Regions from separate parts of the Streptomyces amakusaensis genome, predicted to be linked through region 2. Evidence: predicted binding sites of a transcription regulator. Region 2 holds the regulator's gene; the other holds the start of a gene.
What was found. Region 2 encodes HspR, which represses chaperone genes until heat shock. Its sites were predicted from a motif close to TTGAGNNNNNNNNNCTCAA; they were not measured.
Positions count from the first base shown of each region.

Region 1 (11,738 bases), on a different contig from region 2:
TCTGCTCCGGGTCGGAGGAGAGCAGCAGCAGTCCGTCGGACGAGACGACGGCCACCGAGCGCAGTCCGGGCACCTCCTCCACCAGATTGCTCAGCAACCAGTGCAGATTGCGGGCCTCACTGCTCAGGCCGAACGTGCCGGTCGCGGTCAACTGCGTGCCTCCTCGACTGTGTCCCCCGCTTCTTGGACGGTCGTGCCGGTCGTGCCCGCGATCTCCGCCTCCGCCTCCTGACGGCCCTTGTCCGCCCCCTGCTGAAAGCCCCCCAGCTTGCGGCGGAGTGCGTCGGCGTCGACGCTGCCGGTGCGTTCGCCCGGCGCGGCGACGGGCTTGACGATCTTGGGTGTGCGCTTGGGCAGGCCCTTGTCGGTGACCCGGTCCCAGGCGGGCGCGGGTCCGGCGGCGGGCGGCTCGGCGACGGCCGCCGGGGCCTCGGCGGTCTCGGCGGGCTCCGGGTCGGGGGCCGCCGGGGCCTCGGCGGGCTCGGCGGGCTCGGGAGCGGGCTGCTCGGGCAGCCGCATGGTGAAGGTCGGCTCGTCGGTCCCGGAGGCCTCCGGGTCGCCGTCGGCGGTCCGCTCGTGCGTGTCCGGCTCGGGGTCCCGCTCGTCCCGCTCCCGCTCCCGTTCCCGCTTCTCCTCCGAGGCGCGGACCGCCGCCTCGGCCGCCGCGACGAGCGGATCGGCGGAGTCCTCGGCCGTCGCCCCCCGGGGGGCCAGCGGCCGGCGCCGGCCGGCGGGCAGGGCGTTGGAGTTGACCTCGGCGACCGATCCCGGCAGCTGGACCTGGGTGGAGCCGGTGTCCGACATGGACGCCGGGCTCTCGGCCGGCGGCTCCTCGGGCAGCAGCCCCTGCGGCAGCACCACGACGGCGGTGATCCCGCCGGGCGACTGCTCGCGCAGCTGTACGCGCACCCCGTGACGGGCCGCCAGCAGCCCGGCGACCCGGAGCCCCAGCCCCTCGGCGTCGCTGTCGGAGGGAGCCGTCTCGTACGCCTGCGGGTCCTCCAGCCGGGCGTTCAGCTCGGCGAGGCGCCCGGCGGTCATCCCGATGCCGCCGTCCTGCACGGAGAGCATCACCTCGCCGCTCTCCAGCAGCCAGCCCGACAGCTCGACCTGGGCGTCCGGCGGGGAGAAGGAGGTGGCGTTCTCCAGCAGCTCGGCGACGAGGTGGCTGAGGTCGTCGGCGGCGAAGCCCGCGACCTGGGAGTGCGGCGGCAGGGACTGGATGACGACCCGCTCGTACCGCTCGATCTCGCTCACGGCCGCGCGCAGCACATCGACCAGCGGCACCGCCCCGACATGTGCGTGGCCGTGCTCGGCACCGGCGAGGACCAGCAGGTTCTCGCTGTGGCGGCGCATGACGGTGGCCATGTGGTCGAGCTTGAAGAGGGTGGCGAGGCGCTCGGGGTCCTGCTCGCGCTCCTCCAGCTTCTCGATCACCGAGAGCTGGCGCTCGACCAGGCCGAGGGTGCGCAGCGAGAGGTTGACGAAGGTGTGGTCGACGGTGTGGCGCAGCCGCCGGAGTTCGGCGGTCAGCTCGCCGGTGGTCTCGCGCAGCTCGGCGCGGGCCTCGGAGAGCTTGGCGGCGAGGGCGTCGCGGGAGCCGATGGCTTCGGCGCGCTCCCTCTCGGTGTCCGCCGAGCGCTCGGCGAGCCCTCGGACCGCGCCGTGGAGGGTGTTGAGGGAGCGGACGACCTGCGCGAACTCGTCGTTGCGGCCGGTGAAGCCGATGGGCTCGGCGCTCTCGGGGGCGGCAGCGAGGCGGGCCGCGCCGATCCGGAGGACGGCGAGCGGACGGGTGAGGGTGCGGGCGACGGCGGCGGAGACGCCGATGGAGAGCAGTACCAGGCCGCCGAGGACGGCGACCTGGATCTCCAGGGCGGTGACATCGTCGTCACGGAGCCGTTCGAGGCCGGTGATGCGCTGGGAGGCGAGGGTGGACTCGACGCCGCGCATCTGCTCGATACGGGCGGTGAGCGCGGTCTCCAGCTTCTTGTGGTCGGTGTCGCGCTCGCCGCCGGACAGCTCGGGCTGGTCGGTGAGGCGGGAGAGATGGCCCTCGGCGGACTTGACCTCCGCGCCGGTGACGGTGGCGGCCAGGGAGTCGCGGGCGTCCTTGGCGGCGGCCTGGTCGAAGTCGGCGAGGGCGGCCAGCTCGCGCACCCGGGCCTGCTGGGCGGCGGCGCTCAGTTCGCCCCGGGTCCGCCGGGCCTCCTCGCTGTCCTCGCCCTCGGTCTCGACGGGCAGTCCGGTGACGGAGTCGACGGCGGTGACCGGCGGGGGGCCGGGCACGGCGAGCGCCGCCAGCAGCAGCCCCCGGGTGGCCGAGGCCTGTTCGACGGCGAGGCCCAGTTCGGCGGAGGCGCGGGCGGCCTTGGCGGCACCGGCGGCGCGCGGCGGGGACGTGTCGGCGAGTTCGTCGGCGAGGGCCTGGAGGGTGCCGATGACGGTGGTGTACGCCCGGTGGGCGTCGGTCGCGGAGCCCTTGCCGGTCAGCGCGGTGCGGCGGACCGAGGGGACGGTGGCCAGCTCGCGGCGGAGTTCGGCGCGGTCCTCGGGGGCGGCGGCGCGGATCTCGTCTATCTGCCGGTCGACCCGGGCGGCGCGCGCGTCGGTGACCTGGCGGCGGTCCTTCTTGGGGCCCTGCTGCTCGTCGCGTCCGGCGGCGATGTACGCGGTGACCTCGTCGCGCTCGTCGGAGAGCGAGTGGGCGAGGGTGACCGCCTGCCGGTTCAGCTCGGCGAGGGTGACCAGCCGCTGGGACTCGCTCAGCTCGGCGGAGCCGGCCAGTATCCCGGGGACGCCCGCGCCGACGACGACGAGGCTGACGACCGCCACGCCTATGACCAGCCGGTTCCGCACCCGCTTGGCCCGGCCTCCGGCGACGGGGACCGGCGCGGGGCCCTGTGCCGGATACGTCTCAGGGACCAGGGGGGCCTGAGGCCGCTTCTTCTGCACCGGTGCTCGCAATCCTGCTTGACTCGTCCACCTTTTGAACCGTGAAGCAGAGATGACGACCGGTCACACACGTGATCCCACCCCTGGCACGACATAAGACCATTCCAGTGCATTTGGGAAGGGAGGCGCGCATCGGCCGCTCCGCCACCTGAACGAGTGAACATCACTGGGGAGTTGGCAAACAACTCCTCTCGGTTGCCGTCGGGGGCATTCCGCGGACGCTGACTGGATCTTCCGGCCGGGCTTTGGCAGGATGCGCGCCCGCAGCTTCACCCGATGGTCCGTCAGTCTTTTCGAACACCTGCTGACCTGCCCGTACGAATTGTTTGTGCGTTTGTGCAGGACGCGTGAACGAGTCATGCAGACTGGGGTCCATGCGCATGGATCTGGCCACTTCCCCCGGCTCGCCCGAACGCCCCAACGAGGACTGGGCATCCGTGGCCCTGCCCGCTTCGGGCCAGGGAGGATCACTGGTGGTGCTGGACGGAGTGACTCCTCCGAGGGGGGAGTACGGCTGTGAGCACGGCGTCCCCTGGTTCACCGCCCGGCTCGGGGGCGCGCTGCTCGAACTGTCCGCTTCTCGGCCGGATACGCCCTTGGCCGGGATTCTCTCCGGGGCAATCAGGCGCACCGCCGACGCCCACCGTAAGAGCTGTGACCTTTCTCACGTTCGAACTCCACAGGCAACGGTCGTCCTCGCCCGCTGGGGAGATCCTTCCGGCGATCTGGAGCATCTGGTGCTCTCGGACTCGGCGCTGCTGATCGAATCGCCGGAGGGCGAGGTGCGCGCGGTGCTGGACGACCGGCTCGACCGGCTGCCCCGCGAGGCGCTGCGCACCCACGCCTCGGCGGACGCGCTGCGCAACGCGGAGGGCGGCTTCTTCACGGCGGCGGCGGACCCGGGGGTGGCCGCCCGCGCGGTGACGGGCCGCACCCCGATGGCGGCGGTCCGCTCGGTGGCGGCGCTGACCGACGGGGCTTCGCGGTGGGTGGAGATGTTCGGCCGGGGCGACTGGGCCCAGTGCCTGGGGGTGCTGCGCAAGGAGGGGAGCCAGGGGCTGATCGACCGGGTGCGGGAGCTGGAGTCGGCGGCGGTGCGCGGGGGCACGGCCCGGGGGAAGGCCCACGACGACGCGACGGCGGTCCTGGCGGAGTTCTGAGAGCGCGGGCGTCCTGACGCTCCGCGGGCGTTCAGTCCTCCGCGCGGGTGTTCAGCTGATGCAGCAGCCGGGCCAGTTCCGAGATCTCCGCGCGGTCCCAGCCGGCGAGCTTGGCGACATAGCGTTCGCGGCGGACGTCCCTCACTCGGCGGAACCGGGTCAGACCTTCTTCGGTGAGCCGTACGAGTGACGCCCGGCCGTCCGCCGGGTCGGGCTCCCGAACCACCAGGCCCAGCCCCTCCAGCGCGCGCAGCTGGCGGCTCATCGTCGCCTTGCCGACGCCGAAATACCCCGCGAGATCGGTGGCGCGCAGCGAGCCCGACTCCTCCAGGCGGACGAGAAGGCCGTAGGCGGCGGCCTCCAGATCGGGGTGGAGCTGACGGGCCATCTCACCGGCCGAGGCCCTGGCGCGGCGGTGGAAGACGGCCAACTCCCTTTCCAGTGCGAGGAATACCGGGTCGGCCCCGCTTTCCTCCCGGGCTCCGACCTCGCTTCCCGTACTGCTTCCGTGCACGTCAGCACCCCTCGTACGCTTTCCGAATCCTGAAAGTTCCCGCCAACGGCACCGATAGCCGCAGCTCGTTAAGTATTTCGCAGGCATAGACCAACGGCGGCACTTCGCGCCTCTTCCCGGACGGGTTTCTCCGCGCGTAGCGTCCTATATGACATGCCCACACCATATTGCTCCATCGCGGTATGCCGGCTCATCGTCATATCCCCCCACCGAAGGTCTTCAGAGGCACGCTATGTCCGTGCACAGATCCGGAACGACCGTTCCCCTCAGCTCGTCGGGGAGACCCCGCCGCTCGCTCCTGGCGACGGCCGGCGCTCTCCTCGCGGTCCTCTCCCTCCTCCTCACCCTCCCCGGCCCGGCCGGGGCCTCCGAGGCCCCGCCCCGAGGCTCCGCCCATCTGGGCATCGGGGTCATCGAGCACGACGGCCAGGGCGGCCTGCCGCCGGAAAGCCGCGCGGCCCAGACGGAAGGCGTCGACGTCGCCAGCCATCAGGGCAACGTCGACTGGCCGACCCTGTGGAACAGCGGGGTGAAGTGGGCCTATGTGAAGGCCACCGAGGGCACCTACTACAAGAACCCCTACTTCACACAGCAGTACGACGGCTCCTACGACGTCGGAATGGTGCGGGGCGCGTATCACTTCGCCACTCCCGACACCACGAGCGGCGCGGTCCAGGCCGACTACTTCGCCGACAACGGCGGGGGCTGGGCCCGGGACGGCAGAACCCTGCCGGGGGCGCTCGACATCGAGTGGAATCCGTACGGCGACGCCTGTTACGGCAAGTCCCAGTCGGGGATGGTGACCTGGATCCGGGACTTCCTGAACCGGTACAAGGCCCGCACCGGACGGGACCCGGTGATCTACACCGCGACCAGCTGGTGGACGCAGTGCACCGGCGACTACGCGGGCTTCGGCGCGAGCAATCCCCTGTGGATCGCCCGCTACAACACCACCCCCGGGACGCTCCCGGCCGGCTGGAGCGCGCAGACGATGTGGCAGTACACCTCGTCCGGGCCCCACGTCGGGGACCACAACAAATTCAACGGGGCCCACGACCGGGTCGTGGCCCTCGCGAACGGCTGACCGCCCCACCCGCCCGAGCGGCCGGCCGTCCCGGAACGGCCGCCCCGCGCTTCCCCCCTGGCCCGGGGCCCGTTATGCGGTTCAGGACCAGTGCGCGGGGCGGTCCAGTGCCGGCGGCAGCCGGGTGGCGGCATCGCCCCGCGCCGCGTTCACCTGCGGCTGGGTGAGGAAGATGCTGCCGGTGAGATCGGCTCCCGACAGATCGGCGGCCCGCAGGTCCGCCCCGATCAGATCGGCCAGCCGGAGATCCGCGCCCCGGAGGTCGGCGGCGATCAGATACGCGCCCCGCAGGCTCGCGCCCCGCAGATCCGCGCCCTTGAGCCTGGCCCCCATGAGGTCGGCCCCCCTGCGGTCCTTCTTCTTCCGGCCGCCGCCGGCCCCCGCCCGGACCAGCTCACTCGTACGGAGCAGCAGGGTGTTGACCCGCTGCCGGTGGGCGGCGACGTCGAGAGCGGCGAGTTCCTGTGGGCCGAGCAGGGTCAGGGCCCCGGTCTCCGCGAGCAGGGGCCGCAGCTCGGCGTGGAGGGAGCGGGCGGGGGCGAGGGTGAGCGCCTCGGTCAGATACCAGAGCAGTTCCTGGAGCTGCCGTACGACGGGGAAGACCGCGAACATCGAGGCCGCCGTCGCCGGGGAGCCGCGCCAGTCGGCGCCGCCGAAGGTGACCAGCGAGACCTTCCGGCCCGCGCCGAAGCAGTCGTAGACGGTGCAGCCGGTGAATCCGCTCGGACGCAGCCGGGTGTGGATGCCGCAGCGGAAGTCGTCGCCGAGATTGCGGCACGGCTCTCCGGCCCTCTTGTCCACGGCGAAGTCCGCCGACGCGGAGAAGGGGAGGGCGACACAGCACAGGCCCGCGCAGTTCGCGCAGTCGGCCTTCAGCTCGTGTCCGGCTCCGGAGGCCCGGCCGGTGATCGATTCCATCGGCCCATTGTGAGGGGGACGGCGACCGCCGCCGGCCGCCGCCCCTCGCGGGGACGGCGGCCGGCCGGAACGGTCCCGGGAGTCAGGCCGCCTCGGCGAGGACGGGCGCGGCGGCCGGGGAGAGGGCGATCTCCAGCACCTGGCGGACGTCCGTCACCGGGTGGATCTCCAGCTTCGCCAGGATCTCCGCCGGGACGTCGTCCAGGTCGGGCTCGTTCCGCTTGGGGATCACCACGGTGGTGATGCCCGCCCGGCTGGCGGCCAGCAGCTTCTGCTTCAGACCGCCGATGGGCAGCACCCGGCCGGTCAGCGACAGCTCACCCGTCATCGCCACGTCCGTGCGCACCGGACGCCCGGAGAGCAGCGAGGCCAGCGCGGTCGTCATGGTGACGCCGGCGCTCGGGCCGTCCTTGGGGACCGAGGCGGCCGGGAAGTGGATGTGCACGCCCCGGTCCTTGAGGTCGGCGACCGGAAGCTCGGTCTCCGCGCCGTGCGAGCGCAGGAAGCTGAGCGCGATCCGGGCGGACTCCTTCATCACGTCGCCCAGCTGGCCGGTGAGGGTCAGCCCGGACGCGCCGGTCTCCGGATCGGCGAGCGACGCCTCCACGAAGAGGACGTCGCCGCCCGCGCCGGTCACCGCGAGTCCGGTGGCGACACCGGGCACGGCGGTACGGCGCTCGGCCGGGTCCTGGGCGGACTCGGGCACATGGTGCGGCCGTCCGATCAGGTCGCGCAGCTGCTCCGCGCCGATGGTGAACGGCAGCTCCCGCTCGCCCAGCTCGTGCTGTGCGGCCACCTTGCGCAGCAGCCTGGCGACGGCCCGCTCCAGGTTTCGCACACCCGCCTCACGGGTGTACTCGCCCGCGAGCCGGCGCAGCGCCGAGTCCTCAAGGGCGACCTCGCCGCTCTCCAGCCCTGCCCGCTCCAGCTGGCGCGGGAGCAGGTGGTCCCGGGCGATGACGACCTTCTCGTCCTCGGTGTAGCCGTCGAGGCGGACCACTTCCATCCGGTCGAGCAGCGCCTCCGGAATCGCCTCCAGCACATTGGCGGTGGCCAGGAAGACGACATCGCTCAGATCGAGTTCGACCTCCAGGTAGTGGTCGCGGAAGGTGTGGTTCTGCGCGGGGTCCAGGACTTCGAGGAGGGCGGCGGCCGGGTCGCCCCGGAAGTCCGAGCCGACCTTGTCGATCTCGTCCAGCAGGACCACCGGGTTCATGGAACCGGCCTCCTTGATCGCCCGTACGATCCGGCCGGGCATGGCTCCGACGTAGGTGCGCCGGTGGCCGCGGATCTCCGCCTCGTCGCGGACGCCGCCGAGCGCGACCCGGACGAACTCGCGTCCCATCGCGTGCGCGACGCTCTGGCCGAGGCTGGTCTTGCCGACTCCCGGCGGGCCCACGAGGGCCAGCACCGCGCCGCCGCGCCGTCCGCCGACCACGCCGAGCCCCCGGTCGGTGCGGCGCTTGCGCACCGCCAGGTACTCGGTGATGCGTTCCTTCACGTCCTTCAGGCCCGCGTGCTCGGCGTCCAGCACGGTCCGCGCGCCCCGGATGTCGTACGCGTCCTCGGTGCGCCTGTTCCAGGGCAGTTCGAGCACGGTGTCGAGCCAGGTGCGGATCCAGGAGCCCTCGGGGCTCTGGTCGCTGGCGCGCTCCAGCTTCTCGACCTCCTTGAGCGCCGCCGTACGGACGCTCTCCGGCAGGTCGGCGGCTTCCACCCGGGCGCGGTAGTCGTCGGACTCCTCGCCCTCGCTCTCGCCGTTGAGCCCGCGCAGCTCCTTGCGGACGGCGTCGAGCTGACGGCGGAGGAGGAATTCGCGCTGCTGCTTGTCGACGCCCTCCTGGACGTCCTTGGCGATGGACTCGGCCACGTCCTGCTCGGCGAGGTGCTCGCGGAGCTGGTCGGTGGCGAGCTTGAGCCGGGCGACCGGGTCGGCGGTCTCCAGCAGCTCGATCTTCTGGGCGGTGGTCAGGAAGGGGGAGTACCCGGCGTTGTCGGCGAGCTGGGAGACGCCCTCGATCTGCTGGACGCGGTCCACGACCTGCCAGGCCCCGCGCCGCTTCAGCCAGTCGGTGGCGAGCGCCTTGTACTCCGTGACCAGCTCGGCGAGCTGGCCGGGCAGCGGCTCCGGAAGCGTCTCGTCGATCCGGGTGCCCTCGACCCAGAGCGCCGCCCCGGGTCCGGTGGTGCCCGCGCCGATGCGCACCCGGCCGCGGCCCCTGACGAGCGCGCCGGGGTCTCCGTCGGAGAGCCGTCCCACCTGCTCGATAGTCCCGAGGACGCCGATCGCCGCGTACTTTCCGTCGACCCTCGGAACAAGGAGCAGCTCCGGCTTGCTGCCACCGGTGTGACCGGCCTGGGCGGCTTCCACCGCGGCCCTGACCTCGGTGTCGATCAGGTCGAGCGGCACCACCATTCCGGGCAGCACGACCTCGTCGTCGAGCGGCAGCACGGGCAGGGTGAGCGGTGTGAACGTCTGGGACTCAGCAGCCATGATCTCCCCTTAGGCAGTGAAGTTGAGCTATGTGGACTCAATGCATGAGAGCCTCCGGATGTTCCCGAACCCTCGTTCGCTGTCAGCGATCGGCCGGGCGAACGGCCCGGGGCGGCGTGATCCCGGGCACCGTGAACCGGGCGCGGGCCCGGCGGCGATAGACCGGTCGTGAGATGGATCCGCCCCGCGCGGGCTGACACAGGAGACACGGACCCGGGGCCGGTGGAGCGGGACCTCGACGACGCCGCGCTGTTACGGGCCGTGGCCCAGGGCGACGCGGACGCGCTGGCGACGCTCTACGACCGGCACGCGGGCTGGCTGCACACCCGGCTCATCCGCCGCTGCGACGATCCCGAGACCGTACGGGAGGTGCTCCAGGACACCTTCGTCGCCGTCTGGCGCTCCGCCGCGTCCCACCGGGGCGGCGAGGCGGGCGGCTGGCTCTGGGTGATCGCCGCCCGCCGGCTGGTCGACGCCCGGCGGGCGCACGCCAGGGCGGAGCGCCGGCCGACCGTGCGGACGGCCGCCCTGACCGCCCCGTCCGCCGAGGACCGGGTGCTCGCCGGGCTGGAGTACGGCGATGTGGGCGCGGCCCTGGACCGGATCTCCCCCGAGCTGCGGGAGGTCCTGCGCGCCACCGTCATCGACGGCCTCACCACCCGTGAGGCGGCCGGGCTGCTCGGGATACCCGAGGGCACCGTCAAGACCCGGGCCATGCGGGCCCGCCGCGAGCTGCGGGCCGCGCTGGCCCTGCTCGCACCCGACACATCCCCGCTGGGAGGCACGGCATGAGCGGCTGGCACGTGAGCGGGCCGCTGGCCGAGCGGTACGCGAGCGGCACGGCCGCCGAGGCCGAGGCCTGGTCGCTGGAGAAGCACGTGGAGTCGTGCGGACGCTGCGCCGCCTCGGTCTCCGCCGCCGTACGGGCGGGCACGGCGGGGCCCGCGCTCGACGGGATCCGCGCGGCGGTGCTCGCCGGGGCCCGGCGCTCCCCCGCCCCGGCCGCCGTCCGGGCCGCCCGGCCGGGCCCCGGGCCGGTCGCCCGGCTGCTGTGGGCGGCCGGTCCGGCGCTCCGCCCGTCCTGGCTGACCGCGCTGGCCCTGGTGCTCGGGGGCTCGCTGTTCCTGGCGTACGGGGTGGGCTACGACTCCACCCGGCCGCTGCTGCTCGCGCTCTCCCCCGCGCTGCCGCTGACGGGGGTGGCCATGTCGTACGGGCGGTACGCCGACCCGCTGCACGAGATCGCCGCATCGACCCCGTCGGGCGGGCTGCGGCTGCTGCTCACCCGTACGGCGGCGGTGACGCTGGTGAGCGTGCCGGTGCTGGCGGCGGCGGGCGCGCTGCTGCCGCCGCCCGCCACCGAGGTGCTGAATGTGCCGGGGCCGTCCGCCTGGCTGCTGCCGAGTCTGGCGCTGACGCTGGCGGCGCTCGCGCTGGGCTCCTTCGTGGGCTGCCGGTACGCCGCCCTCGCGGTCGCCGGGGTGTGGGCGGCGCTGACGCTGACGCCCCGACCGGGGAGGCCGGGGCTCCCGTTCTTCGTCACGGAGCTGCCGGACTGGGTCTCCGGACCCTCCCCGCAGACCTGCTGGGCGGTCGCCGCCGTGGTCTGCGCGGGGCTGCTCGCCGTACGCCGTTCATCCTTCAATCGACTGGAGACGCTGTGACAGGGACGGGTGCGAGGGTCACGGGACTGACCGTCACCCACCGGAAGACGATCGCGCTGGACAGCGTGGACCTGGACTTCGGTACGGGGGTGCACGGGCTGCTCGGTCCGAACGGGGCGGGCAAGACCTCGCTGATCCGGGTGCTGGCGACGGTCGCGGCCCCCGCCGGCGGCCGGGTGGAGCTGCTCGGGCAGGACATGACGGCGCACCGGGAGCGGTCGCGGGTGCGGCGGCGGCTGGGCTATCTGCCGCAGGAGTTCGGTTTCTACCCGGGGTTCACGGTCCGGGAGTTCGTGGCCTACGTGGCCTGGCTGAAGGAGATGCCGGCCGGCTCGGTCGCGGACGCGGTCGAGCGGGCGGTGGAGAGGGTGGGGCTCATGGACCGCATCGACGCCAAGGTGAAGACGCTCTCGGGCGGGATGGTCCGCCGGGTCGGCATCGCGCAGGCGATCGTGAACGAACCGGATCTGCTGCTCCTGGACGAGCCGACCACCGGTCTCGATCCGGAGCAGCGCGTCGATTTCAGAGCACTGCTCCGCGAAGTGGGCACCGCCTGCGCCGTCATCGTCTCCACCCATCTCGCGGAGGACGTCGCCGCCGCCTGCGAGCAGGTCACCCTGATGGAGTCCGGCCGGGTCGCCTTCCGCGGCACCACCAGCGAGCTGCGGGAACTGGGCGAGGCCACCCCCCACGACGCGCCCGACGGCACGGTCAGCCCGATCGAGCGCGGCTACACGGCGGCCCTCCGGATCCACCGCGCCTCCAGCTGGGACCCGGGCACGGCCCCCGGCTCCGGGTCCGGGTCCGGGTCCGGGTCCGGGTCCGGGTCCGGCTCGAAAGCGGGCCGATGACCTCCTTGCCCACCTGGCGGGCCCACCCGGTCCGCGCCGAGCTGCTGCGCGGATCCGCGCCCTGGGCGGGGGCCGCCGTCCTGGTGGTGCTCGCCGTG
Region 1 is NZ_BAAASB010000002.1:4,722-16,459, reverse strand. Features, by position in the region: gene ABD371_RS02610 (roadblock/LC7 domain-containing protein) at 1-151, opposite strand, end outside; gene ABD371_RS02605 (sensor histidine kinase) at 148-2,955, opposite strand; gene ABD371_RS02600 (hypothetical protein) at 3,330-4,115, shown strand; gene ABD371_RS02595 (MarR family winged helix-turn-helix transcriptional regulator) at 4,147-4,629, opposite strand; gene ABD371_RS02590 (lysozyme) at 4,862-5,713, shown strand; gene ABD371_RS02585 (pentapeptide repeat-containing protein) at 5,795-6,631, opposite strand; gene lon (endopeptidase La) at 6,714-9,125, opposite strand; gene ABD371_RS02575 (RNA polymerase sigma factor) at 9,348-9,917, shown strand; gene ABD371_RS02570 (zf-HC2 domain-containing protein) at 9,914-10,789, shown strand; gene ABD371_RS02565 (ATP-binding cassette domain-containing protein) at 10,786-11,640, shown strand; gene ABD371_RS02560 (hypothetical protein) at 11,637-11,738, shown strand, end outside.
Region 1: a site for HspR is predicted at 9,148-9,166, ahead of lon (endopeptidase La). Genes of this name have one in related genera too.

Region 2 (11,738 bases):
GACCAGGGCGTTCTCGCCGCCGAGGAACATGGCGAAGAGGAGCCGGGGCGCGTCGGTGATCGACATGAGGAGCATGGAGAAGCCGACCGTGGGCTGCCAGGCACCGGTGCCGCTGAGCTGGCGGGCCAGGGTGTGGGTGACCGCGCCGAGGATCAGACCGCCGATGACGAAGGCGACGCCGGTGGTCAGGACGTAGGGGATCGCCGAGGAGATCGTCGCGTTGATGGTCTCTTCGCGCGCCTTGTCGAAGCCGAAGATCGCGAGCATGCCGTAGACGAAGGTGATCGCCAGGGCGGGGCCCCACACCGCGTAGTCCCGCATCTGCCCGAACGTCACGGCCGGGCGCAGCACCATTCCGCTCAGCAGCTGCTTCCAGGGCAGCCTGGGACCGGCGGGCGGCGCGGGGGCGTCACCGGCCTGGTAGGTCGCGCCCTGGCCGTAGGGGTCGTCCACGCGGAACGCCTGGGTGTGGCCGGGGTTGTTCGCGTACGGGTCGTGGCGCGGGCCGTTCGCGTACGGAGCGGGGCCCGGGGCGGTCGCGTACGGGTCGTGGGCTGGGGCCTGGCCGGGGTACGGGGGTTGCCGCGGGGGCTGCTGTTGCTGATACGGGTCGCCGAAGTACTCCGGTTCGTCCCGCTGGGGTCCACCGCGATGGCCGCCGCCCGGCGGCTGGGGCCACGGGGGCGGCTGCTGTTGGGTGTGCGGAGGTGCCGCACGGCCGCCGCCACCGTGCGGGGGCGGTGCCTGCCGCGGTTGCTGCTGCTGCGTGCGGTTGTCCCGGCCGCGTCCGATCCTGAATCCAGCCACGTTGTCGAACGTACCCGCTCGGGCCCGGTCCAGTACCGGCGGGCCCGGGTGGAAGGCCCTTTGCCGCAGAGCTGTGACATCCCCTAAGGGGAGCCCCGAGCCCGTCCCGTACGGGAGGACGGCGGGGGCTCCCCTCGGGGTACCGCGTTCGTCGGCTACCGCGCGGGCTCCGGTTCGGTGGTCGGCGCCGGGTCCGGGGCCGGGTCGGCCGGAGGGGTGCGCACCGAGTCGAGGAGGAGCTGTGCCACGTCCACGACCTGGAGGCTCTCCTTCGCCTGGCCGTCGTTCTTCTTGCCGTTGACCGAGTCGGTGAGCATCACCAGGCAGAACGGGCAGGCGGTGGAGACGATGTCGGGGTTGAGGGAGAGCGCCTCGTCGACCCGCTCGGTGTTGATGCGCTTGCCGATCCGCTCCTCCATCCACATCCGCGCGCCGCCCGCGCCGCAGCAGAAGCCGCGCTCCTTGTGGCGGTGCATCTCCTGCTGGCGCAGGCCCGGGACGGCGGACATGATCTCGCGCGGCGGGGTGTAGACCTTGTTGTGGCGGCCCAGGTAGCAGGGGTCGTGGTAGGTGATCAGGCCCTCGACCGGTGTCACCGGGACCAGCCGGCCCTCGTCGATCAGATGCTGGAGGAGCTGGGTGTGGTGGATGACCTCGAACTCGCCGCCGAGCTGCGGGTACTCGTTGGCGATGGTGTTGAAGCAGTGCGGGCAGGTGGCGACGATCCGCTTGGCGGTCTTCGGCTTGCGGGTCGACTCGTCCTCGTCATCCTCGCCGAAGGCCATGTTCAGCATCGCCACGTTCTCCTGGCCGAGCTGCTGGAAGAGCGGCTCATTGCCCAGCCGGCGGGGTGAGTCGCCGGTGCACTTCTCCTCGCCGCCCATGATCGCGAACTTCACGCCCGCGATGTGGAGCAGTTCGGCGAAGGCCTTGGTGGTCTTCTTGGCCCGGTCCTCCAGCGCGCCGGCGCAGCCGACCCAGTAGAGGTAGTCGACCTCGGTGAGGTCCTCGACGTCCTGGCCGACGATCGGGACCTCGAAGTCGACCTCCTTGGTCCACTCGACGCGCTGCTTCTTCGCCAGGCCCCAGGGGTTGCCCTTCTTCTCCAGGTTCTTGAGCATCGTGCCCGCCTCGGAGGGGAACGCGGACTCGATCATCACCTGGTAGCGGCGCATGTCGACGATGTGGTCGATGTGCTCGATGTCGACCGGGCACTGCTCGACGCACGCGCCGCAGGTGGTGCAGGACCACAGCACGTCCGGGTCGATGACCCCGTTCTCCTCCAGGGTGCCGATCAGCGGGCGCTCGGCCTCCGCCAGGGCGGCGGCGGGCACGTCCTTCAGCGCCTCGGCGGACGCCTTCTCCTCGCCCTCCATCGTCTTGCCGCCGCCGGCCAGCAGATAGGGGGCCTTGGCGTGCGCGTGGTCGCGCAGGGACATGATCAGGAGCTTGGGGGAGAGGGGCTTGCCGGTGTTCCAGGCGGGGCACTGGGACTGGCAGCGGCCACACTCGGTGCAGGTGGAGAAGTCGAGGATGCCCTTCCAGGAGAAGTGCTCGACCTGGGAGGCGCCGAAGACGGCCTCCTCGCCCTCGTCGTCGAAGACCGTCTCGAAGTCGATCTCCTTGCCGCCCGAGGTCATCGGCTGGAGCGCGCCGAGCGCGGTGGCCCCGTCGGCGTTCCGCTTGAACCAGATGTTGGGGAAGCCGAGGAAGCGGTGCCAGGCGACGCCCATGTTGGTGTTGAGCGAGACCGTGATCATCCAGATCAGCGAGGTGCCGATCTTCACCATGGCGGTGAAGTAGATCCAGGTCTGGAGGGTGCTGGTGGCCAGCCCGTCGAAGAGCAGGACCAGGGGGTACGAGACGAAGTACGCGGCCTGGTAGCCGTCGATGTGGTGGATCGCGCCCTCGAGTCCGCGCAGGACGAGGATGGCGAGGCCGATGGTGAGGATGATGTATTCGACGAAGTAGGCCTGCCAGGCCTTGGAGCCCGCGAAGCGCGATTTGCGGCCGGCTCGGGAGGGCAGGTTCAGCAGCCGGATCCCGATCAGGACGAGGATGCCCACCACGGTCATCAGGCCGATGAACTCGATGTACATCTCGAAGGGGACGAAGCCGCCGATGACCGGGAGCGTCCAGTCCGCCCGGAAGAGCTGGCCGTAGGCCTGGGCCAGGGTGGGCGGCAGGGTGAGGAAGCCGATCGCGACGAACCAGTGCGCGAAGCCGACGATGCCCCAGCGGTTCATCCGGGTGTGGCCGAGGAACTCCTTGGCCAGGGTGATCGTTCGCTGCCTCGGGCTGTCGGTGCGGCTGCCCGCGGGCACGGGTTGGCCGAGCCGGACGAACCGGTAGATCTCCGCGACGGCTCGGGCGATGAGCGCGACGCCGACCACGGTCAGGACCAGCGACACGACGATCGCGGCGAGTTGCATTTCTGGCTCCTCAGGCCTGCGAGGTGGGGACCATCGACACTACTAAGCGGTAACTTAATCAGTCCGTGCTGAGGCTACCCACCTTTTTCGCCGCACTGTAGCCACGCGGCCGGTGATCTGTGTCGCTCAGGCGACCCTTCGTGCGGAGGGCGCGGGCGTACGCCCCCGGAGCGCCGCCGGGAGGGTGCGCGCCAGGATCACCAGATCGAGGCCCAGCCAGTGGGCCTCCACATAGTGCGGATCGAGTACGGCCATCTCGTCCCAGGGCAGTCCGGAGCGCCGGCCGGTCTGCCACAGGCCGGTGATCCCGGGGCGTACTGACCGCCCGGCGCGGGCCGGGCCGGTGACGGCCGCCGCCCGGGCCGGGGTGAGCGGACGCGGGCCGACCAGGGACATCTCGCCCCGGACGACATTGATCAGCTGGGGCAGACAGTCGAGGAAGTGGCGGTGCAGCAGCCGTCCGACCCGGGTCGCGGGGGCGGTGCGGAAGGTCAGCATCGAGAACGGGCGTCCGCCGAGGCCGGCCCGCTCCCGGCGGACGAGGACGGGTCCTCGGGAGGAGAGGGCGACCGCCGCCGCGAGGGCCAGCAGCAGCGGGGTCAGCAGGAGCAGCAGTGCGACGCCGGCCGCGAGGTCGAAGGCCCGCTTGGCGGGGGAGGAGGCGGACATCGCCATGGGCTCTCGACCGCAATCAATGTCGAACTGGTGCGTTTCACGCCATTGCGGGCATCACTCTTACAGAAGCACCGCGTCCGGCGGTGCTCCGCCGCGCAGGTGGCCCGCTGGGCGCGCCCCGGTCGCCCCGGGGGGCTCCAGGTGCGGATAAGCGGGGGATAAAAGTTGAGTGGGGTTGACTCAGCTCTGTTGACTCCGGGAGGGGTCTCGTGCATCCTTGAGTCAGATCCACTCAAGTAGTCAGCTGGAGGAATTGACATGGCACGTGCGGTCGGCATCGACCTGGGCACGACCAACTCGGTCGTCAGCGTTCTGGAGGGCGGCGAGCCCACCGTCATCACCAACGCCGAGGGCGCCAGGACCACGCCGTCCGTCGTCGCCTTCGCGAAGAACGGCGAGGTGCTGGTCGGCGAGGTCGCCAAGCGCCAGGCCGTCACCAACGTCGACAGGACCATCCGGTCGGTCAAGCGCCACATGGGCACCGACTGGAAGATCGAGATCGACGGCAAGAACTTCAACCCGCAGCAGATGAGCGCCTTCATCCTGCAGAAGCTGAAGCGCGACGCCGAGGCGTACCTGGGCGAGAAGGTCGCGGACGCGGTCATCACCGTCCCGGCGTACTTCAACGACTCCGAGCGCCAGGCCACCAAGGAGGCCGGTGAGATCGCGGGCCTCAACGTCCTGCGCATCGTCAACGAGCCGACCGCGGCCGCCCTGGCCTACGGCCTGGACAAGGACGACCAGACCATCCTGGTCTTCGACCTCGGTGGCGGCACCTTCGACGTCTCGCTGCTGGAGATCGGCGACGGCGTCGTCGAGGTGAAGGCCACCAACGGCGACAACCACCTCGGTGGCGACGACTGGGACCAGCGTGTCGTCGACTACCTGGTGAAGCAGTTCGCCAACGGTCACGGCGTGGACCTGTCCAAGGACAAGATGGCCCTCCAGCGTCTGCGCGAGGCCGCCGAGAAGGCGAAGATCGAGCTGTCCTCCTCCACGGAGACCTCGATCAACCTGCCGTACATCACGGCCTCCGCCGAGGGCCCGCTGCACCTGGACGAGAAGCTCACCCGCGCCCAGTTCCAGCAGCTGACCGCGGACCTGCTGGACCGCTGCAAGACGCCGTTCCAGAACGTCATCAAGGACGCGGGCATCGCCCTCGCCGAGATCGACCACGTGGTCCTCGTCGGCGGCTCCACCCGGATGCCCGCCGTCGCCGAGCTCGTCAAGGAGCTGACCGGCGGCAAGGAGGCCAACAAGGGTGTGAACCCGGACGAGGTCGTCGCCATCGGCGCCTCGCTCCAGGCCGGTGTCCTCAAGGGCGAGGTCAAGGACGTCCTGCTCCTCGACGTCACCCCGCTGTCCCTCGGCATCGAGACCAAGGGCGGCATCATGACCAAGCTGATCGAGCGCAACACCACGATCCCGACCAAGCGCTCGGAGATCTTCACCACGGCCGAGGACAACCAGCCGTCCGTGCAGATCCAGGTCTACCAGGGCGAGCGCGAGATCGCGGCGTACAACAAGAAGCTCGGCATGTTCGAGCTGACCGGTCTGCCGCCGGCCCCGCGCGGGGTCCCGCAGATCGAGGTCGCCTTCGACATCGACGCCAACGGCATCATGCACGTGGCCGCGAAGGACCTCGGCACCGGCAAGGAGCAGAAGATGACCGTCACCGGCGGCTCCTCGCTGCCGAAGGACGAGGTCGACCGGATGCGCCAGGAGGCCGAGCAGTACCAGGAGGAGGACCACCGCCGCCGTGAGGCCGCCGAGACGCGGAACCAGGGCGAGCAGCTGGTCTACCAGACGGAGAAGTTCCTCAAGGACAACGAGGACAAGGTTCCGGCCGATGTGAAGACCGAGGTCGAGACCGTCATCGTCGAGCTGAAGGAGAAGCTCAAGGGCGAGGACGTCGCGGAGATCCGCACGGCCACCGAGAAGGTCGCGGCCGTCTCGCAGAAGCTGGGCCAGGCGATGTACGCCGACGCGCAGCAGCCCGCGGGCGACGCCCAGGGTGACGCCGGGGCCGGCCAGGCCAAGGCCGACGACGATGTCGTGGACGCCGAGATCGTCGACGACGAGAAGGACTCCAAGGGTGGTGCCGCGTGACGGAGGAGACTCCGGGGTTCGAAGAGAAGCCCGACGTCCCTTCCGGCGCCACATCTGACGACGCCGCCGCCGCCGAGTCCGCCGACTCCTCCGAGAAGGAGGGCAAGGCGGCCCCGGCAGGGGACGAAGCGAAGGTCATCGGTCTGACCGCGGAGCTGGACCAGGCTCGTACGGCGCTCAATGAGCGCACCGGCGACCTCCAGCGGCTCCAGGCCGAGTATCAGAACTACCGCCGCAGGGTGGAGCGGGACAGGGTCACGGTCAAGGAGATCGCCACGGCGAATCTGCTGGCCGAGCTGCTGCCCGTGCTGGACGACATCGGGCGGGCCCGGGAACACGGGGAGCTGGTGGGCGGCTTCAAGTCGGTCGCCGAGTCCCTGGAGACCGCTGCCGCCAAGATGGGCCTCCAGCAGTTCGGCAAGGAGGGCGAGCCCTTCGACCCGACGATCCACGAGGCGCTGATGCACAGTTACGCCCCTGATGTCACCGAGACCACATGCGTCGCGGTGCTTCAGCCGGGGTATCGCATCGGCGAGCGGACCATCCGGCCCGCCAGGGTCGCGGTGGCCGAGCCTCAGCCGGGCGCCACGCCCGGCAAGGACGAGGCCGCGGACGACGAAGAGAGCGGTGGCCCCGAAGAGGGCTGACGCGAGTCAGGCGAGGAACGGCCGGGAGTGTCTCCCGGGGGGCTTCCGGGAGACACTCCCGGAAGCCCTTCGGGGGACCACCCCGGAAACCGTCCGGAAGGAGGGATGTCGATGAGTACGAAGGACTTCGTCGAGAAGGACTACTACAAGGTTCTCGGCGTCCCCAAGGACGCCACCGAGGCCGAGATCAAGAAGGCGTACCGGAAGCTCGCCCGCGAGTTCCACCCGGACGCCAACAAGGGCGACGCCAAGGCGGAGGAGCGCTTCAAGGAGATCTCCGAGGCCAATGACATCCTCGGCGACCCCAAGCGCCGCAAGGAGTACGACGAGGCCCGTGCCCTCTTCGGCAACGGCGGCTTCAGGGCCGGTCCCGGCGGGGCCGGCGGCGGCAACTTCAACTTCGACCTGGGCGACCTCTTCGGCGGTCCCCAGGGCGGCGGGCAGGGCGGCCCCGGGGCCGGCGGCTTCGGCGGCGGGCTCGGCGATGTCTTCGGCGGCCTCTTCAACCGGGGCGCGGGCCCGGCGGGCCCCCGCACCCAGCCCCGGCGCGGCCAGGACGTCGAGTCCGAGGTCACGCTCAGCTTCACCGAAGCGGTCGACGGGGCCACCGTCCCGCTGCGGATGTCCAGTTCGGCCGCGTGCAAGGCCTGCTCCGGCACCGGCGACAAGAACGGCACGCCCCGCGTCTGCCCGACCTGTGTCGGCACCGGCCAGGTCTCGCGCGGCGGCAGCGGATCCTTCTCGCTGACCGACCCGTGCGTGGAGTGCAAGGGCCGCGGCCTGATCGCACAGGACCCCTGCGAGGTCTGCAAGGGCAGCGGGCGCGCCCGTTCCTCGCGCACCATGCAGGTCAGGATCCCGCCGGGCGTCTCCGACGGCCAGCGGATCCGGCTGCGCGGCAAGGGCGCGCCGGGCGAGCGCGGCGGACCGGCCGGCGACCTCTATGTCGTCGTCCATGTCGGCGAGCACCCGGTCTTCGGCCGCAAGGGCGACAACCTCACCGTCACCGTGCCCGTCAGCTACACCGAGGCGGTCCTCGGCGGCGAGGTGCGGGTGCCCACCCTGGGCGGACCCGCCGTCACCCTCAAGCTGCCCCCCGGCACCCCCAACGGCCGGACCATGCGCGCCCGCGGCAAGGGAGCGGTCCGCAAGGACGGCACCCGTGGCGATCTGCTCGTCACCGTCGAGGTCGCGGTCCCCAAGGAACTGAGCGACAAGGCGAAGGAAGCGCTGGAGGCCTACCGCGAAGCCATCGCGGAGGAGGACCCGCGGGCCGAGCTGTTCCAGGCCGCGAAGGGAGCATGACATGGACGGAAGGCGTCGCAACCCCTACGAGCTGACCGATGAGTCGCCGGTGTATGTGATTTCGGTGGCGGCTCAGCTCTCCGGTCTGCATCCGCAAACTTTGCGGCAGTACGACCGGCTGGGGCTGGTCTCTCCCGGCCGCACCGCCGGCCGGGGGCGGCGCTACTCCGCCCGTGACATCGAGCTGCTGCGTACCGTGCAGCAGCTGTCGCAGGACGAAGGCATCAATCTCGCCGGGATCAAGCGGATCATCGAGCTGGAACACCAGGTCGCGGCCCTTCAGTCCCGGGTCGCCGAGCTGTCGGCGGCGGTCGAGAGCGCGGCGGTCGCCATCCAGCAGCGCGAGGCCCAGGTGCACGCCTCCTACCGGCGCGATCTCGTGCCGTACCAGGATGTGCAGCAGGCCAGTGCGCTGGTGGTGTGGCGGCCCAAGCGCGGCGAATAGCCCGCACGGGCTCCTGCCCCGGCCCCGGACTCCCGGGCACCTGCCCCCCGAGTCCCATGGCCGGGTGCCCGAGCACCGGAATCGGCCTCCGTGGCGCGGTTGGTCGCGTCCCGGGCGGGCCGGCGGCGCTCCGCGCGCCCTTTCCTGAGTACCGGCTGTGAGCCGCGCGGCGGCCCGCTCCGCCGCGTACCGCGCTCGCGAGCGGCTCCGGGGCGGACCGGAGCGCGACAGACCGTCAGACGCCCGTAAGGGGCTCCGGCGGTCCAAGGACTACACATCGCCCCCGGCGCGAGCGCGCCGGGGGCGATGGTTTCCGGTCGTTTCCGGACGGCCGTCCGGTTCTTGGTGCGACAAACGCCCCGGAGAGCGCCCGGAGGACGCCAGGGGACGCCAGGGGACGTCAGGGAAGGTCCGGGAAGGTCAGGAGTCGCGCTCCAAGAGCTTCGACTGCGCGATCAGATACCCCAACTGGGTACGGCTGCCGCTGCCCAGCGAGGATCCCAGCTTGGCGATATGGGCCCGGCAGGTACGGACGTTCATGCCCAGACGCCGGGCGATCGCCTCATCGACATGCCCCTCCACCAGCAGCTTCGCGATGGAACGCTGCACCCCGGTGATGCCGCCCAGATCCGGCCCGTAGGAGACCGGCTCCTCCCAGGGCAGCCCGTGCAGCCAGAACTGCTCGAAGACCCCGACGAGATACTCCACGATCCCCTTGTGCCGCAGCTCCAGCGCCGACAGCCGGTCGCTGCTCGCCGGGATGAAGGCGACCCTGCGGTCCACGATGATCAGCCGGTCGATTATCTCCTCCAGCGTCCGCACCTCCACGCCCGACGGCCCCACCTGCTCCATATAGGCGAGCGTCGCCGGATGGTGCCTGGCGGTGTGCTGGTAGAGCGTCCGCATCCGTACGCCCCGCTCGATCAGCGGCTCCACCCTGCGCAGCGCCTTCTCCAGGATGTGCGGCTGCCGGCCGCTGCCCGGCTGGACGGTGAGCAGCTCCTCCGTGCAGTCCGCGGTGACCTGGTCGAGGGTCGCGTTGATGCGGTTGAGACCTTCCAGGACGGTTACACCCTGGGGCGCGGTGGAATTCTGAGCGGTGAACGCCATGAATGGCTCAAGAGCGTCGGTCAGAGCGACAGTACGTCGCCTTCGCTCTTGGATCTCCCGCTCAATGGGGTGTATCAGCTGTGTCAGCGCTGTGGTCGGAGGCACCGGACGGAGCCACTGCGCGTCGTCGGGATCCGGGTGCAGCAGGGCGAGATCGAAGAGGCAAGGCATGGGTTCCGCCTCCGACCGGGCGATTCGTCCGGTACGAAGAGCGGTGATGTACAGACTTTTCCCAGCCTCGCACAGCTCGCCGTCTGCATGAGGGTGTCCGAATTCGCCCTCGTTAGACGTCATATGCACCCCCTCAGGCTCCTGCATTACAGGAACATGATGCCTGCCGTCGCTGGTGCAAGCGTTCGGAGTGAGACATCGTCTTATGCGCGGGGGAGGAGGATTGATCAAAAGAGGTGGAGATCACCCATGTCTAGGACGCTACGTGCTCTTTGTGCTCTTGCCATAGCGGCTGCCGCGCTCGGCGTGGGAGCCTCCGGTGAGCCCTCCTGGGGTAGCTCTCCTGCCGACAAGGTGGCGGGGGCCCAGGGTGAGCCTTCATGGGGACTCAGTGGTGAACCTTCGTGGGGGTCCGCTCCCGTGGAGACGATCGCAGTCGGACACGGTGAGCCCTCCTGGGGTTTCGCGACGACCGGTGAGCCCTCCTGGGGAGTCCCTTCGACCAACGGCACAGAAGCATGACCGTTCCTCCGGACGACCGGGTCTTCCGGCGTGAGATGGCTACGGCGTACCGCTCGGGGTGGCACTTCATCGACCTCGTCACGGCAATCCCCCACCGTGGCGACTCGTTGATGGTCACTCTGTTCGGCGAGCCGATCGTCGTGGCGCGCGAGGAGGACGAGGACGTCCGAGCGTATCGGTGCCTTCGCAGGCCCCGTGGCGCGCCGCAGCCCGTCCGATGCGCGATCCGCTACGGAATGATTTTCGTCAACCTGGACCAGCGCGACCACCAGATGGTCGAGCCCGATACCACCACCGCCACCCCCCGCAGTGCTTGAGCGATTCCCCCGTCGTTCCAAATCGCTCGAGCGCTTCCCCCACACAGCGGCGTCATCGCGGACCTGAAACGCGATGGCGCCGCTGTGCTTTTCCCGTTTTGCGCGGGGCCGGCCGGGCCGCCGCCGCTCAGTCGCGTGAGATGCCGGGCCCCCGGCCGGTCGCCCGGTCCACCGCGATCTCGATGACCACCCGCTCGGGATTGGGCGCGGGCGTCCGCTCGTACCGCTCCGCGTAGCGGCGTACGGCGTCGGCCACCCGCTCCGCGTCGGTGATCACCCGCGCGCGGCCCTCCAGCGTCGCCCAGCGCGCCCGGTCGACCTGGCAGACGGCCACCCGGGCGCCGCCCTCGCCGTCGGCCGCGCGCAGGATGTTCGCGACCTTTCGGGTGGTTCTGCTGGTGATCACCCGTGCCGTGCGCGTCTCGGGGTCGTAGGTCACTCCCACCGGGACCACGTGCGGGCTGCCGTCCGGCCGCAGAGTGGTCAGGGTGGACAGATGGCGCTCACGCCAGAACGCGAGGAAAGCGGGGCCGAAGCGGCCCACATCCGAAGTCATACCGTCAGCGTAATTGCGGCTGCCAACGGCGAAGGCGGGGATCCCGACCCGGATGGCGCAAGAGGATTGAGTGAAATAGACTCAACTTTGTGCAGGTTGTAGGAGTCAGTGTCAAGGGGAACACCTCCGGCTGACGCACTGACGGATCCCCACCCCACACCGCCGCCGCAAGGAGGAGAGACCGAACGTGGACGCCGAGCTGACCAACAAGAGCCGGGACGCCCTCAACGCCGCCACCCAGCTGGCGGTGACCGCCGGACATCCTGATCTGACCCCCGCGCATCTGCTGGTCGCGCTGCTCTCGGGCCAGGACAACGAGAATCTGACGGATCTGCTGGCCGCCGTCGACGCGGATCAGGCCGCCGTGCGCTCCGGCGCGGAGCGGCTGCTGGCCGGGCAGCCCAGCGTCACCGGATCCACCGTCGCCCCGCCCCAGCCCAACCGCGAGTTCCTGGCCGTCATCGCCGACGCCTCGCGGTGCGCCAAGGAGCTGGGCGACGAATACCTCTCCACCGAGCATCTGCTGATCGGTCTGGCCGCCAAGGGCGGCCGGGCCGGCGAGGTGCTCGATCAGCAGGGCGCGTCGGCCAAGAGGCTGCTGGACGCGTTCGGAAAAGTACGGGGAGACAGGCGCGTGACCAC
Region 2 is NZ_BAAASB010000027.1:63,886-75,623, reverse strand. Features, by position in the region: gene ABD371_RS32475 (Yip1 family protein) at 1-807, opposite strand, end outside; gene ABD371_RS32470 (heterodisulfide reductase-related iron-sulfur binding cluster) at 963-3,239, opposite strand; gene ABD371_RS32465 (sugar transferase) at 3,366-3,914, opposite strand; gene dnaK (molecular chaperone DnaK) at 4,173-6,023, shown strand; gene grpE (nucleotide exchange factor GrpE) at 6,020-6,670, shown strand; gene dnaJ (molecular chaperone DnaJ) at 6,782-7,975, shown strand; gene ABD371_RS32445 (heat shock protein transcriptional repressor HspR) at 7,977-8,420, shown strand; gene ABD371_RS32440 (helix-turn-helix transcriptional regulator) at 8,841-9,824, opposite strand; gene ABD371_RS32435 (Rieske (2Fe-2S) protein) at 10,220-10,540, shown strand; gene ABD371_RS32430 (pyridoxamine 5'-phosphate oxidase family protein) at 10,668-11,096, opposite strand; gene clpB (ATP-dependent chaperone ClpB) at 11,284-11,738, shown strand, end outside.